3 regions of the Delftia sp. WSY_12 genome follow, and region 1 is predicted to be linked to each of the others. Evidence: predicted binding sites of a transcription regulator. Region 1 holds the regulator's gene; each other region holds the start of a gene.
The links. The regulator FNR, encoded in region 1, switches genes on or off when oxygen is low (the NO sensors DNR and NnrR bind a similar motif). The targets are predictions, from matches to a motif close to TTGATNNNNATCAA.
Positions count from the first base shown of each region.

Region 2: the regulator FNR is predicted to act here: its motif matches at 2,517-2,530, upstream of ACF8LI_RS20735 (FeoA family protein).
Region 3: the regulator FNR is predicted to act here: its motif matches at 2,861-2,874, upstream of cyoA (ubiquinol oxidase subunit II).

Region 1 covers NZ_JBICKW010000009.1:234,612-239,223, forward strand. The annotation lists gene ACF8LI_RS05315 (HD-GYP domain-containing protein) at 1-301, opposite strand, end outside; gene ACF8LI_RS05320 (sulfite exporter TauE/SafE family protein) at 475-1,200, opposite strand; gene hemN (oxygen-independent coproporphyrinogen III oxidase) at 1,206-2,588, opposite strand; gene fnr (fumarate/nitrate reduction transcriptional regulator Fnr) at 2,750-3,469, shown strand; gene ACF8LI_RS05335 (hypothetical protein) at 3,551-3,838, opposite strand; gene ACF8LI_RS05340 (FixH family protein) at 4,021-4,335, opposite strand; gene ccoG (cytochrome c oxidase accessory protein CcoG) at 4,393-4,612, opposite strand, start outside.
Region 2 covers NZ_JBICKW010000034.1:101,134-105,745, reverse strand. The annotation lists gene ACF8LI_RS20750 (amino acid permease) at 1-1,414, opposite strand, end outside; gene ACF8LI_RS20745 (Lrp/AsnC family transcriptional regulator) at 1,553-2,023, shown strand; gene ACF8LI_RS20740 (YkgJ family cysteine cluster protein) at 2,048-2,368, opposite strand; gene ACF8LI_RS20735 (FeoA family protein) at 2,564-2,920, shown strand; gene ACF8LI_RS20730 (ferrous iron transporter B) at 2,917-4,612, shown strand, end outside.
Region 3 covers NZ_JBICKW010000016.1:163,091-167,702, reverse strand. The annotation lists gene cyoB (cytochrome o ubiquinol oxidase subunit I) at 1-1,654, opposite strand, end outside; gene cyoA (ubiquinol oxidase subunit II) at 1,720-2,766, opposite strand; gene ACF8LI_RS10340 (MFS transporter) at 3,064-4,401, shown strand; gene ACF8LI_RS10335 (hypothetical protein) at 4,543-4,612, opposite strand, start outside.

The DNA.
Region 1 (4,612 bases):
CCTTCTGAAAGCGCGCATTGCAGTCCTCCAGCCGGCCGCGCCAGTTGGGCACGGACAGCAGCAGCGGCGCTGCGGGTGCAGGTTCCTCGGCGGGCTCGGCTGCAGCGGCCGCCACAGCGGGCAGCGGCTGCGGCGGAGGAGTGCGCACCTCGGCCGGCCAGGCGTCGCTTTTGTGCGGAACGCAGCGCACCGCCTCCAGGCCCAGGGATTTCAGGGTCTGGATCTGTGCGCTGGAGGTGATCTTGAAGCTGCTGACCGGAAAGGGATGGTTCAGCCATCCAACATCGAGCTGGACAAACATGCCCGGACGGAGGTCTCGGATATCGATGAGGACGGAATGGTTCACGCGCGGCAACGGCCCCGAGGCTGAAGGAATCGGCAAATGTAAGCCGATGATTCGGGCATTATCTCCAGTTCTGAGGGCCTTGCAGGCAATCCGCGACCCTCAGGACCAAGTCTGTCCCCCGCTGTTGTTCATCGGCACCAGAGACTGGGCTTGTAGATCAGGTCCATCCACAGCGCCCACACGGCCACGCCCACCAGCATCAGGCCGGCCAGCCGCGTGCCCCATTCGGCACGCAGGCCGTTCAGGCGCTGGCGGCCCAGCCGCCACAGCCAGGGGCCGGCCACCAGCCACAGCCCGCTGCCCACGCCAAAGGCCGCCATGGCCGATGCGCCCTGCAAGGGGCCACCGCTGAGCGCGGCGACCAGCACGGCCGAATACAGCAGTCCGCAGGGCATGAGCGCCCAGGCATAGCCCGCCGCCAGCGTGCCGCCAGGGGCGGACACCCAGGGCTGCACGCGCCGCCAGGCGGCGCGGCCCGCAGACTCCAGCCAGGCGGGCTGGCGGGCCTGCACCATCATGGCCAGGCCCCAGGCCATCACGGCGACATGGGTCAGCGTCCAGAACGGCTGCAGCGCCGTGGTCTGGCTGGTGAGCCAGGACAGGCTTTCCATGGCCAGCGCCGAGGCAGCGCCCAGGCTGGCATAGCCGGCCAGCCGCCCGCCATGGAACAGCGCCGTGCGCAGCCACAGCCGGCTTTGCAGTCCATGGACGGCGACCACCTGCCCACCACCCTGTACCGTGCCCTGCCCCGCCCCGCCCGTGACCACGCCGCAGGGCGCGGCGCACATGGCAAGGCAATGGGGCCCGCCGACGAGCCCCATGATCAAAGCGGTCCAGAGCAGCGACAACAGCATGGGGCCTAGATGATCCTCGAAAACCGCGCCCGGTTCTTGTCGGCCTGCAGATATCGGTCAAACAGCATGGCCACGCCACGCACGAAGTACCAGCCCATGGGCGTGACCTGGAATCCCTCGTCGCTGATCTGCACCAGCCCCTTGGCCTGCAGGTCCTGAAGCGCCGCCAGCTCGGGGGCGAAATACTCGCGAAAGCCCAGCAGCCAGGCCTGCTCCATGGGCTCGAACAGCACGGCGCCCTGGCACATGATGGCCATGATGACGGCGCGCCGCACCAGATCATCGCGCGACAGTGCCAGGCCGCGCACCACGGGCAGGTGGCCGGCGTCGATGGCGTCGTAGTACTCCTCCAGCGTCTTGGCGTTCTGGCTGTAGCTGGCCCCCACCTTGCCGATGGCCGACACGCCCAGCGCAATCAGGTCGCAGTCGGGCTGGGTGCTGTAGCCCTGGAAGTTGCGATGCAGCCGGCCCTGGCGCTTGGCCACGGCCAGCGCGTCCTCGGGCAAGGCGAAGTGGTCCATGCCCACGTAGACATAGCCGCCGTCCATGAAGGCCGCGATGGAGCGCGAGAGCATGGCCAGCTTGTCGGCGCCCTGGGGCAGGTCCTCGGCCGCGATGCGCCGCTGCGGCTTGAAGCGCTCGGGCAGGTGGGCATAGGCATAGAGCGCGATGCGGTCGGGCCGCAGCGCATTGACCTGGGCCAGCGTGCGCTCGAAGGACTCGGGCGTCTGCTTGGGCAGGCCGTAGATCAGGTCCACGTTGATGGAGGCAAAGCCCAGCTGCCGTGCGGCTGCCACCAGCGCGAACACCTGCTCGGCCGGCTGCACGCGGTGCACGGCGATCTGCACCTGTTCGTCGAAGTCCTGCACGCCGAAGCTCAGGCGGTTGAAGCCCAGCTCCTTGAGCACGGCCAGGCGTTCGACGCTGACGGTGCGCGGATCGACCTCGATGGAGTATTCGCCGCCCGGCTCCAGCTTGAAATGCTCGCGCAGCAGGGCCATCAGCGTGCGCAGCTCATCGTCCGAGAAGAAGGTGGGCGTGCCGCCGCCCAGGTGCAACTGGCTGACGGCCTGGCCCTTGCCGCAATGGGCCGTGTGCAAGGCCATCTCGCGCGCCAGGTAGTCCAGGTAGACGGCCGCGCGATCGTGGTGGCGCGTCACGATCTTGTTGCAGGCGCAGTAGTAGCACAGCGACTCGCAGAACGGCACATGCACATACAGCGACAAAGGCATGGCCCGCGCTGCGGTACTCGATTTGCGGTGCTCAAGTGCCAGGATATAGTCTTCAGCACCGAAAGCCTCCACGAAACGATCGGCCGTGGGGAACGAGGTGTATCGGGGCCCCGGTACGTCGAAGCGACGCAGCAGCTCTGGGGTGACAGCGGTCATGGGTTTTTTCCTCTAATGTCGTCCACTGTGCCGCAGCCCATTGGCCGCGTCCTTGACTCATATCAAGAGTTGTTCGCGGCAGTGCTGCGACAATTTGATCCAACTCATCGCCATCCACGAGGTCACCGCCGGCGCACTGCTGCGCCGCTGATGTTTACTCCATGAACCTTCAGACCATCAAAGCATCCTGTTCCAATTGCAACCTGCGCGAGCTGTGCATGCCCATGGGCCTGGATGCCGAGCAGATGCAGCGCATCGACGACATCGTGGCCACGCGCCGCAAGGTCAAGCGCGGCGGCCTGCTGTTTCGCAACGGTGAGTCCTTCACCTCGCTGTACGCCATCCGCACGGGCTTCTTCAAGACCTGCGTGGCCACCGAGGACGGGCGCGACCAGGTCACGGGCTTTCAGATGGCCGGCGAGATCATCGGCCTGGATGGCATCGTCAACGACCACCACACCTGCGATGCGGTCGCGCTGGAAGACGCCGAGGTCTGCGTCATGCCCTTCGACAAGCTGGAGGACCTGTCGCGCGAGGTCACGGCCCTGCAAAACCATGTGCACAAGGTCATGAGCCGCGAGATCGTGCGCGAGCATGGCGTGATGCTGCTGCTGGGCAGCATGCGTGCCGAGGAGCGCCTGGCCGCCTTCGTGCTCAACCTGGTGCAGCGCCTGCACGCCCGGGGCTTTTCCAAGTCGGAACTGGTGCTGCGCATGACGCGCGAGGAAATCGGCAGCTACCTGGGCCTGAAGCTGGAGACGGTGAGCCGCACCTTCTCGAAGTTTGCCGAGGAAAACATCATCGAGGTGCGCCAGCGCCATCTGCGCATCCTGGACACGGACGCGCTCAAGCGCATCGTCAACAGCCAGCAGTGCCAGTGAGGCCGCAAGACCCCGCCCCCCGGCAATGAACAAGGCCCGCGATCGCGGGCCTTGTTCATTGCCATTGCAGTGCACGCAGGTTCAATCGCGCCCCAGGCCCTGCATGGCCAGATTTGGGTCCGGCTCGGAGACCACGCCGTCGTTGAGATCGTGCGTGGAGCGTCCCAGCATGGTGGTCATGAGGCTGGACAGCATGGTCACACCCCAGAAGGCGAAGAAGGCCAGCGTGTAGATTCCCTGCCGCGACCAGCCCAGGTCGCCGAGCCAGTGCAGCTCCAGCGGGTCCACGAAGGCGAATACCAGCATCTCCATCACGGCGGCGGCCAGAAAGGCCGGCCAGGCAATCCACATCCAGCGTTGGGCCAACATCAGCGATCTCCTTGAGCTGTCGAGGGGTGGCTTTCATTGTGCGCGCCGCCCTCGCACCGTGCCAAGCCCTGCGCACCCTGCACTGCCTGTAGGAAACCCTTGGCCCTCGCGCATGCTGGAGATGCCATCCACCATGCAAAAAAGGCCGCGACTGCGGCCTTGTGCACGGCATTTTCCTGCGTTCAGCGGTCCGTGGGATGGTCCTGCGCGGGCGTGGCCGCGTGGTTGCGGCCGGTGACCGCGGGCGCCAGGCTCTTGGGCACTTCACGCACGCCATCGGCACGCTCGTTGATGGTGATGCCATTGCGGTAATAGTCAGGATCGATCACGGGATCGGCGCCATTGATCGCAATGACGGCCGTGACCACGCCAGCCACCACGACGGCGGCCGGGCCGGCCACCACGAGCCAGACATGGGCGAACTTCCACCAGGGCTTGCCGGCGTCCGGATGCGAAGGGGCCGTGGCGGGCGCGGAGACTGCGGGACTGGAAGACATGGATAACCTCTTTCTTTCAAACAGCCGGCGCAGCCTGGGCGGCACCGGCCAGACATATCACCGGGGCACCAGGAAGACGGCCTTTTCGGACGCGCGTCCCGCGCCTGAATGCACGGCATCGATATCGAAGAATACTGTGTGCGAGCCCGGCTCGGCGGAACCGTAGGGAATCTGCAGCCGCGCCGCAATGCCGCGCGTCTCGGCCGGGCCGACCTCGACCTCCTGCTCGGACGCCAGCCCCAGCCCGTCGAGGCCATGGGCGCTGATGCGGTAGCGC
Region 2 (4,612 bases), on a different contig from region 1:
CTTGGGTGGATGTTGGGGTCTGGGTTGGGGTCTGAGGGGAGGGCTGGCCGGCCGGCCGGCGATACCAGATGGCGTAGACGGCGGCCAGCAGCAGCAAAAAGGGCAGGCCCGTGAGCACGGTCAGGCGGAACACGTCGGTGAACAGCGTGGACACCAGGGCGGCCAGCATCAGCGCCGCGCCCAGCAGCGTCAGCACCGGAAAGCCCCACATGCGAAAGGCCAGCGGCTTGTTGCCCTGGCGCACCCAGTGGATGCGGAAGAACAGGTGGGTCACGAAAATCATGAACCACGTGAACATGGCGCCGAACATGGCCACGGCCATCATCAGCATGAAGGACTGCTCGGGATTGATGATGTTGAACAGGGTGGCCACGGCAATGCCCAGGCACGACAGCAGCAGCGCCGGCAGCGGCACGCCGCGCGAGTTCACGCGGCCCAGCACGGCGGGCGCATGGCCGGCGCGCGAGAGGCTGAACATCATGCGGGTGGTGATGTACAGCTGGCTGTTCATGGCCGACAGGGCGGCCACCAGCACCACGAAATTGACCACGCTGGCCGCGCCGGGCAGGCCGATGATCTCCATCACCTTGACGAAGGGGCTGCCCTCCTTGCCGGCGGCCGACCACGGCACGATGGCCAGCATCAGCGCGATCGTGGCCAGGTAGAACACCACCAGGCGCACCATGGTGGAGCGGAAGGCGCTGGTGACGGCGCGCTGTGGGTCCTTGGCCTCGCCGGCGGCCACCGCGATCATCTCGATGCTCAGGTAGCTGAAGATGGCGATGATCACGCCCACCCAGGTCCCCCACAGGCCGTTGGGGAAGAAGCCGCCGTTGTTGACGTAGTTGGCAAAGCCCACGCCGTCCGGACGGGCGCCGAACACCACCCAGGCGCCGACCACGATGAAGGCCGCGATGGCGATGATCTTGATCATGGAGAAGCTGTACTCCACGGCGCCGAAGGCCTTGACGCTCATCATGTTCACGCCGATGAGCGCGCCCGAGAAGATCACCACCCAGGCCCAGCGCGGCACCTCGGGGAACCAGTAGCCCATGTACAGGCCCACGGCCGTCACCTCGGTGCCCACGGCCAGCACCACGCAGGCCCAGTAGGCATAGCGGACCATGAAGCCGGCCATCGGGCTGATGTAGTGCTCGGCATAGGCGCCAAACGAGCCCGAGGTCGGGTGGGCCACCGTCATCTCGGCCAGGCAGCCCATGAGCAGCAGCGAGATCACTGCGCCGATGGCATAGCTGATCAGCACGCTGGGCCCGGCAAAGCCGATGGCAAAGCCGCTGCCCAGGAACAGGCCGGTGCCGACGGCACCGCCGATGGCGATCATGGTCATCTGTCCGGCGGACAGCTGCTGTTTGAGTCCGGCTTCGCGCTGGACGATGTCTTCGAAGGCTGGCATGGGTTGTTGTCTCCGTTGCTGTGGGGGGCTTCGGAGGCGGATGCTATGGACGGCCTTCGCGGGGCGTTTAGTAGTTATCCCTAAATCGACTTGATCTTGGATAAGTTATTCTGTGAAACATGAATTCATAGGTGGTTTATGCCAATCGACATCGACAGAACGGACCGGCTGCTGATCCGCGCCCTGCAGGACAACGCGCGGCTGACCTCGGGTGAGCTGGCGCAGCGTGTGCATTTGTCGCAGTCACCGTCATGGCGGCGCATCAAGCGGCTGGAGGACGAGGGCGTGATCACCGGCTACCACGCCGCGCTGAGCCGGCGCGCCATAGGTTTTGGCGTGCTGGCCTTCGTGATGGTGGGTATAGACCACCAGAACGAGGAGTCCTCGCGCCATTTCCAGGAAGCGGTCTGCGCCATTCCCGAGGTCGTGATGTTCCATGGCATCTCGGGGCCGGAGGACTTCCTGCTGGTCGTCGTGGCGCGCGATCTCGACGCCTATTCCGATCTGCTGCTCAGCCGCCTGCACCGGCTGCCCGGCGTGCGCCAGGTGCACACGCATTTCTCGCTGCAGGAGTTCAAGGGGCAGTTGGCGGGGCTGCCGGTGGAATGACGGCTGGTGGCGCCTGGCAGGCTGCTAGAGCAGGCCGCTGTCCAGCGCCTGCATGCCATGGCGCACGCGCACGCGGTTGCAGGCATCGCTGCCGGCGGCGAACTCGCGGCAGGGCGAGGGGCGCCATTCATAGATGCCGCAATGGGCCTTCTCGCCCACCTTGCCGACCAGGGCCGCGCAGCGGGGACGCGCCCAGTCGGTTCCGCGCATGCGGCAGGTGTGGTCGGTGACTTCCTCGGCCAGCCCGGCTGGCACGCGGCCGCCCTGCGCCTGCGACTCGTGCACGGAAAAGTCCACGCGAAACGATGCGCAGCAGGCGCCGCAGCTCAGGCAGGGATGGGTCATGGCGTGGGGAGGGGAGTGCGCAAAGGCCGTGTCGGCGTCGGCCGCCATTGTGCCGCGCGCCGCCCGCCTGGGCCTGCCAGGGGGCAAAGCCGGGAACGCAAAACCCTGTCCCGCACTCCGATACCATGCGCGGTCCCGCCGCCCGGGTTCGATCAAAATCAAAATGAGAATAAAAATCAATTGATACAACACGCCATGCATTCGATGAACCCCGCGACGGACGCTGCGGCTCCGTCCACGCTGTCCGCGCCTCCCATGTCCTCCTCCGCTGCCGTTGCCGCCGTTGCTGCCACCACGGCCATCACCCTTGATGCCCTGCCCCGCCAGGTATCGGCGCGCGTGGTCGAGCTCCATGCCGCACGCGATGCCAGCGAGCAGGAACTGCTGCTGCGGCTCATGGAGATCGGCTTTCTGCCCGGCGAGCCCGTGCGCATCCTGGCCGCGGGCTTTCCGGGCGACGACCCGCTGGCCGTGCGCGTGGGCCAGACCACGTTCGCTTTGCGCCGCCATGAGGCGGCCCTGGTGCGCGTGGCGCCGGAGGCGGTGGCATGAGCGCGTCGTCCTCTCCCAAACTCATTCAGCCGCTGCAGCCTGCCCAGGGCGGCGGCGGCAGCGGTGATTCCGCACTGCGCCTGGCCCTGCTGGGCAATCCCAACTGCGGCAAGACGGCGCTGTTCAACCTGCTGACCGGCGCACGCCAGAAGGTGGCCAACTACGCGGGCGTGACCGTGGAGCGCAAGGAAGGCTGGCTGAGCACGGCCAGCGGCCGGCGCGTGCGCGTGCTGGACCTGCCGGGCACCTACAGCCTGCATGCGCACAGCGAGGATGAGCGCATCACGCGCGACATCGTCTCGGGTCGCCATGCGCGCGAGGCGCCGCCCGAACTGCTGGTCTGCGTCACCGACGCCACCCATCTGCGCCTGAACCTGCGCCTGGTGCTGGAGGCCCAGCGCCTGGGCCTGCCCATGCTGCTGGTGCTCAACATGAGCGACATGGCCAGGCGCCAGGGCATCGATATCGACCGCGAGGCGCTGTCACGCGCCCTGGGCATGCCCGTGCTGTCCACGGTGGGCGTGCGCCAGGACGGCGCGCGCGAACTGCTGCAATGGCTGGACGGCCCCGAAGCCCGCGCCCTGGCGGCGCCGCAGCTGCAGGCCTCGGCCCGCCCGGGCGATGCGCGCGAGCAGGTGCTGGCCCTGCACCAGCAGGTGGCCCGCATCATGGCCGACTGCGTCAAGGAGCCCGTGGTGGACACCCGGCGCGACGACCGCATCGACGCCGTGGTGCTGCACCCGCTGTGGGGCATGCTGCTGCTGGCGGCCACGCTGTTCCTGATGTTCCAGGCCGTGTTCAGCTGGGCACAGCCGCTGATGGATGGCATCGAGGGCGGCGTTTCGGCCGTCTCGGCCCTGGTCAACGAGCACATGCCCGAAGGCGCGCTGCGCAGCCTGCTGGCCGATGGCGTGATCGCCGGCACGGGCGCCGTGCTGGTCTTCCTGCCGCAGATCCTGATCCTGTTCCTGTTCATCCTTGCACTCGAGGATTCGGGCTACCTGCCGCGTGCCGCCTTTTTGCTGGACCGCATCATGGGCAAGGTCGGCCTGTCGGGCCGCTCCTTCATTCCGCTGCTGTCCAGCTTCGCCTGCGCCGTGCCCGGCATCATGGCCACGCGCTCCATCACCAGCTGGCGCGACCGCCTGGTGACCATCATGATCGCGCCGCTGATGACCTGCTCGGCGCGCCTGCCGGTCTATGCGCTGCTGATCAGCGCCTTCATTCCCGAGCGCACGGTGGGCGGCATCTTCAATTTGCAGGGCCTGGTGCTGTTCGCGCTGTACGTGGCCGGCATCGCCAGCGCCATGGCCGTGGCCGGCGTGGCCAAGCTGGTGGGCCGCAGCGCCGGCCCCACGCCGCTGCTGATGGAGCTGCCCTCCTACCGCTGGCCCAGCCCGCGCAGCCTGGCCCTGGGCCTGTACGAGCGCGCCATGATCTTCCTGCGCCGCGTCGGCGGCATCATCCTGACCGTGAGCATCGTGCTGTGGTTTCTGGCCAGCTACCCGGCGCCGCCCGATGGCGTCACCGAAGCGGCCATCCGCTACAGCTTTGCAGGCCGCATCGGCGGCTGGCTGGAGGTGGTGCTGGCGCCGATCGGCTTCAACTGGCAGATCGCCATCGCCCTGGTGCCCGGCATGGCCGCGCGCGAAGTGGCCGTCAGTGCCATGGGCACGGTCTATGCACTGTCCG
Region 3 (4,612 bases), on a different contig from region 1:
ACTCCAGCGTGCGGCCTTCCCATGGATCGCCGGTTTCGTCACGCAGCTGGTCGCGCTTGAAGTAGCTGACCACGAGCTGCATCAGGAAGCTGCCGATGCCCAGGGCCACCAGGCCTGCGCCGCAGGCGGCGATGATGAACCAGATCTGCAGCGAGGGGTCCTCGAAGTGGTTGGCGCGGCGCGTCACACCCATCAGGCCCAGCACGTACAGCGGCGTGAAGGCCACCCAGAAGCCGACCAGCCAGAACCAGAACGAGCACTTGCCCCAGAACTCGTCGAGCTTGTAGCCGAAGGCCTTGGGGAACCAGAAGTTGATGCCGGCGAACACGCCGAACACCACGCCGCCGATGATCACGTTGTGGAAGTGGGCGATCAGGAACAGGCTGTTGTGCAGCACGAAGTCGGCCGGGGGAACGGCCAGCAGCACGCCGGTCATGCCGCCGATGGCGAAGGTGCACATGAAGCCCACGGTCCACAGCATCGGCACGGTGAAGCGGATGCGGCCGCGGTACATGGTGAACAGCCAGTTGAAGATCTTGGCGCCCGTCGGGATCGAAATGATCATCGTCGTGATGCCGAAGAACGTGTTCACGCTGGCGCCCGAGCCCATGGTGAAGAAGTGGTGCAGCCACACCAGGTAGGACAGGATGGTGATACACACCGTCGCGTACACCATGGAGGTGTAGCCGAACAGGCGCTTGCGGCTGAAGGTCGAGACGATCTCGGAGAAGATGCCGAAGCACGGCAGGATCAGGATGTAGACCTCGGGGTGGCCCCAGATCCAGATCAGGTTCACGTACAGCATGGGGTTGCCGCCCAGGTCGTTCGTGAAGAAGTTCGTGCCGACGTAGCGGTCCAGCGACATCAGCACCAGGGCTGCGGTCAGGATGGGGAACGAGGCCACGATCAGCGCGTTGGTGCACAGGGCAGTCCAGGTGAAGACGGGCATCTTCATCAGGTTCATGCCGGGTGCGCGCATCTTGATGATGGTCACGATCAGGTTGATGCCCGACAGCGTGGTGCCGACACCGGCCACCTGCAATCCCCAGATGTAGTAGTCAAGCCCCACCCCCGGGTTCTGCGCCCCCAGGTTGGACAGGGCCAGCCAGCCGGAGGTGGAGAACTCGCCCAGGAACAGCGAGATCATCACCAGCACGGCGCCGCCCGTGGTCATCCAGAAGCTGAAGTTGTTCAGGAACGGGAAGGACACGTCGCGGGCGCCGATCTGCAGCGGCACCAGGTAGTTCATCAGGCCGGTCACGAAGGGCATGGCCACGAAGAAGATCATGATCACGCCGTGGGCCGTGAAGATCTGGTCGTAGTGGTGCGGAGGCAGGTAGCCCAGGTTGTCGCCGAAGGCCATGGCCTGCTGCAGGCGCATCATCAGCGCATCTGCGAAGCCGCGCAGCAGCATGACCAGACCGAGGATCATGTACATGATGCCGATCTTCTTGTGGTCGATGCTGCACAGCCAGTCGCGCCACAGCGGGCCCCACAGGCGGAACTTGGTGAGAAGGCCCAGCACGCCGAGGCCGCCGAGCACCACGGCGATGAAGGTCACCAGCACGATGGGCTCATGCGCCATCGGGATGGAGTCCCAGGTGATGCGTCCCAGCAGCCAGTGGGCCTGTGCCGGGGAGGTATGTTCAGACATATCGAGTCTCTTAGGTCGTTTTGGAACGGGCGGCGGGCTGGCCGTCGTCCGCTTCCGCTATCTGCTTATTGCTGTGCGCTGGCGGCCGAGCCGTCGCGCTGGTCCAGGAAGGCCACGACGCGGTCGGCGTTTTGCACCGTGCACACATCCTGGGGCAGGTTCATGCCCACGGCCTTGAGATAGGCTTCACCGCCTGCGGCATCGATGGCCATCATGTGGTGCATGCACATCTTGCCTTCCTCGACGCAGCGGTTGAGCACCTTGTCGTACAGGCCTTCGTCCACGGTGGCGAAGCGCTCGACCGGGTTGCGCTCGCTGGGCTTGACCAGATTCAGGTAGGTGTCGCGGTTCAGGGCCTTGCCTTCGGACTTGGCCTTGGCAACCCACTGCTCGAATTCCTCGTCGCTGAGGCCGTGGAACTTGAACGTCATGCCCGAGAAGCCGGCGCCGCTGTAGTGCGATGCCAGGCCGTGGAACACACCGGTCTTGTTGATCACTGCGTTCAGCTCGGTCTGCATGCCGGGCATGGCATAGATCATGCCGGCCAGGTCAGGCACGTAGAAGGCGTTCATCGTCGAGGTGGCGGTCAGCTTGAAGTGGATGGGACGATCCACGGGAGCGGCCAGCTCGTTGACGGTGGCGATGCCCTTTTCAGGGATGAAGAACAGCCACTTCCAGTCCATGGCCACGACCTGCACTTCCAGCGGCTTGACATCGGTGCTCAAGGGCTTGGAGGCCGAGACGCGGTCCAGCGGGCGGTAGGGGTCGAGCTTGTGGGTGCTGATCCAGGTGATGGCGCCCAGCGCGATGATGATCATCAGCGGCACGGACCAGATCACCAGCTCCAGCGTGGTGGAGTGGTGCCATTCGGGGTCGTAGTGGGCCTCGGTGTTCGACTGGCGGTATTTCCAGGCGAACAGCAGCGTGAGGATGATCACCGGGATGATGATGATCAGCATCAGCAAGGTGGCCGTGACCACCAGGTTGCCTTGCTGCGCGGCGATATCGCCGGCCGGGTTGAGCACGACGGCTTTGCTGCAGCCAGTGAGACTGGCTGTCAAAGCGGCCGCGGTGAGCCACGCAGGCCCACGGAGTTCCTTGATTTTTAGCATGCTAGGGGCGCAACAAGAGCGCGTTTACATAGAAACGCGGATTACAAGATCCGGGCAAATGTATTACGAAGTATAAATTTGTCCATTGGACATTTTGTCCAACGTCAAGGAGAAGCCGGGAACTTTCTGCTACCTGGCGGGGCAGGCAGCGGGGTCCCGGCGATCCGGAGGCCGCATTTTTCGGCCGCGCGCAGCAGGAAAAACACCAAGTCCGGTCGAGGTGAAACCGCCTTGCGCCAGATCAAGCGAGGGCGTAGAACGGAGCTGTCAGTGAGACGAGACAAGGAGCATCCATCTATGAGCGGCCTCGACACAACTGCAAGCTTCCCCAACGGAAGCTACGAAAGCAAGGAATCTCTGTCCCGCGCCGACACCCACGAAGATGTCACGCCCAACGAGATCGCCGTCGGCGTGATCCTGGGGCGATCCTCGGAGTACTTCGACTTCTTCGTGTTCGGCATCGCCTGCGTGCTGGTCTTCCCGGCACTGCTGTTCCCCTATCTTTCCAAGCTTGACGGCACGTTGATGTCGTTCGGCATCTTCGCGCTGGCCTTCGTGGCGCGGCCGTTGGGCACGGCGCTGTCCATGGCCGTGCAGCGGCGCTGGGGCCGGGCGACCAAGCTGACGCTGGCGCTCTTCCTGCTGGGCGTGTGTACGGTGGGCATGGCCTTCCTGCCCAGCTACCAGCAGGCGGGCGTGAACGCCATCATCGTGCTGGCGCTGCTGCGCATCGGCCAGGGCATTGCACTGGGCGGCTCCTGGGACGGCCTGCCGTCGCTGCTGGCCATGTCGGCGCCCCAGAACCGGCGGGGCTGGTATTCGATGATCGGGCAGCTGGGTGCGCCGCTGGGCTTTGTGCTGGCGGCAGGCCTGTTTGCCTTCATCTATGCCCATGTGGATGCCGACGAGTTCCTCAGCTGGGGCTGGCGCTATCCCTTCTGCGTGGCCTTTGCCATCAACGTGGTGGCACTGTTTGCCCGGTTGCGCCTGGTGGTGGGCCAGTCCTACACCGAGCTGCTGGCGCAGCGCGAGCTGGAGCCCATGGGCGTGGTGCCGCTGATGCGCGACGAGGGCCGCAACGTGGTCATCGGCGCCTTTGCAGCCCTTGCCAGCTTTGCGCTCTTCCACCTGGTGACCATCTTCCCGCTGTCCTGGATCTCGCTGTATTCGGACCAGTCGGTGAACCATGTGCTGGGCGTGCAGATCGTTGGCGCCTTCTGTGCGGCCGGCGCCATCATGGTTTCGGGCTGGCTGGCCGACCGGGTGGGGCGGCGCAACACGCTGGGCACCATGGCCTGCCTGATCGGCATCTTCAGCTTTGTGGCTCCCTGGCTGCTGGGCAGCGGCACCACGGGCAACAACGTGTTCATCATCGTCGGCTTCATCCTGCTGGGCCTGTCCTACGGGCAGGCGGCAGGCACGGTGACGGCCAACTTCCCCTCGCGCTATCGCTATACGGGCGCGGCCCTGTCCTCGGACATGGCCTGGCTGGTCGGCGCGGCCTTTGCCCCGCTGGTGGCGCTGGGCGTGTCCTCGCGCTTCGGACTGGTGGCGCTGGGCATCTATCTGCTGTCGGGCGCGCTGTGCACGCTGGCGGCGCTGGGCATCAACCGGGCCATCGAGACGCGCGACTGAACGGGCCCTTGCAAGCCAAAGGCCGGCTCTGCCGGCCTTTTTTGTCGCCGGGCTGCCCCAAGGCAAAAAGCTGGCCCCCTGGGGGGCAGCGGACCTTGCGAAGCAGGGGAGCGTGGGGGCATTTTCCGTTGCGGCTCCGCCTCAGGGGTTTTCACCGTAGCGCTGCTTGAAGTCGAATTCGAGCCTGTCGCAGTCCTGCACCGATTCAAAC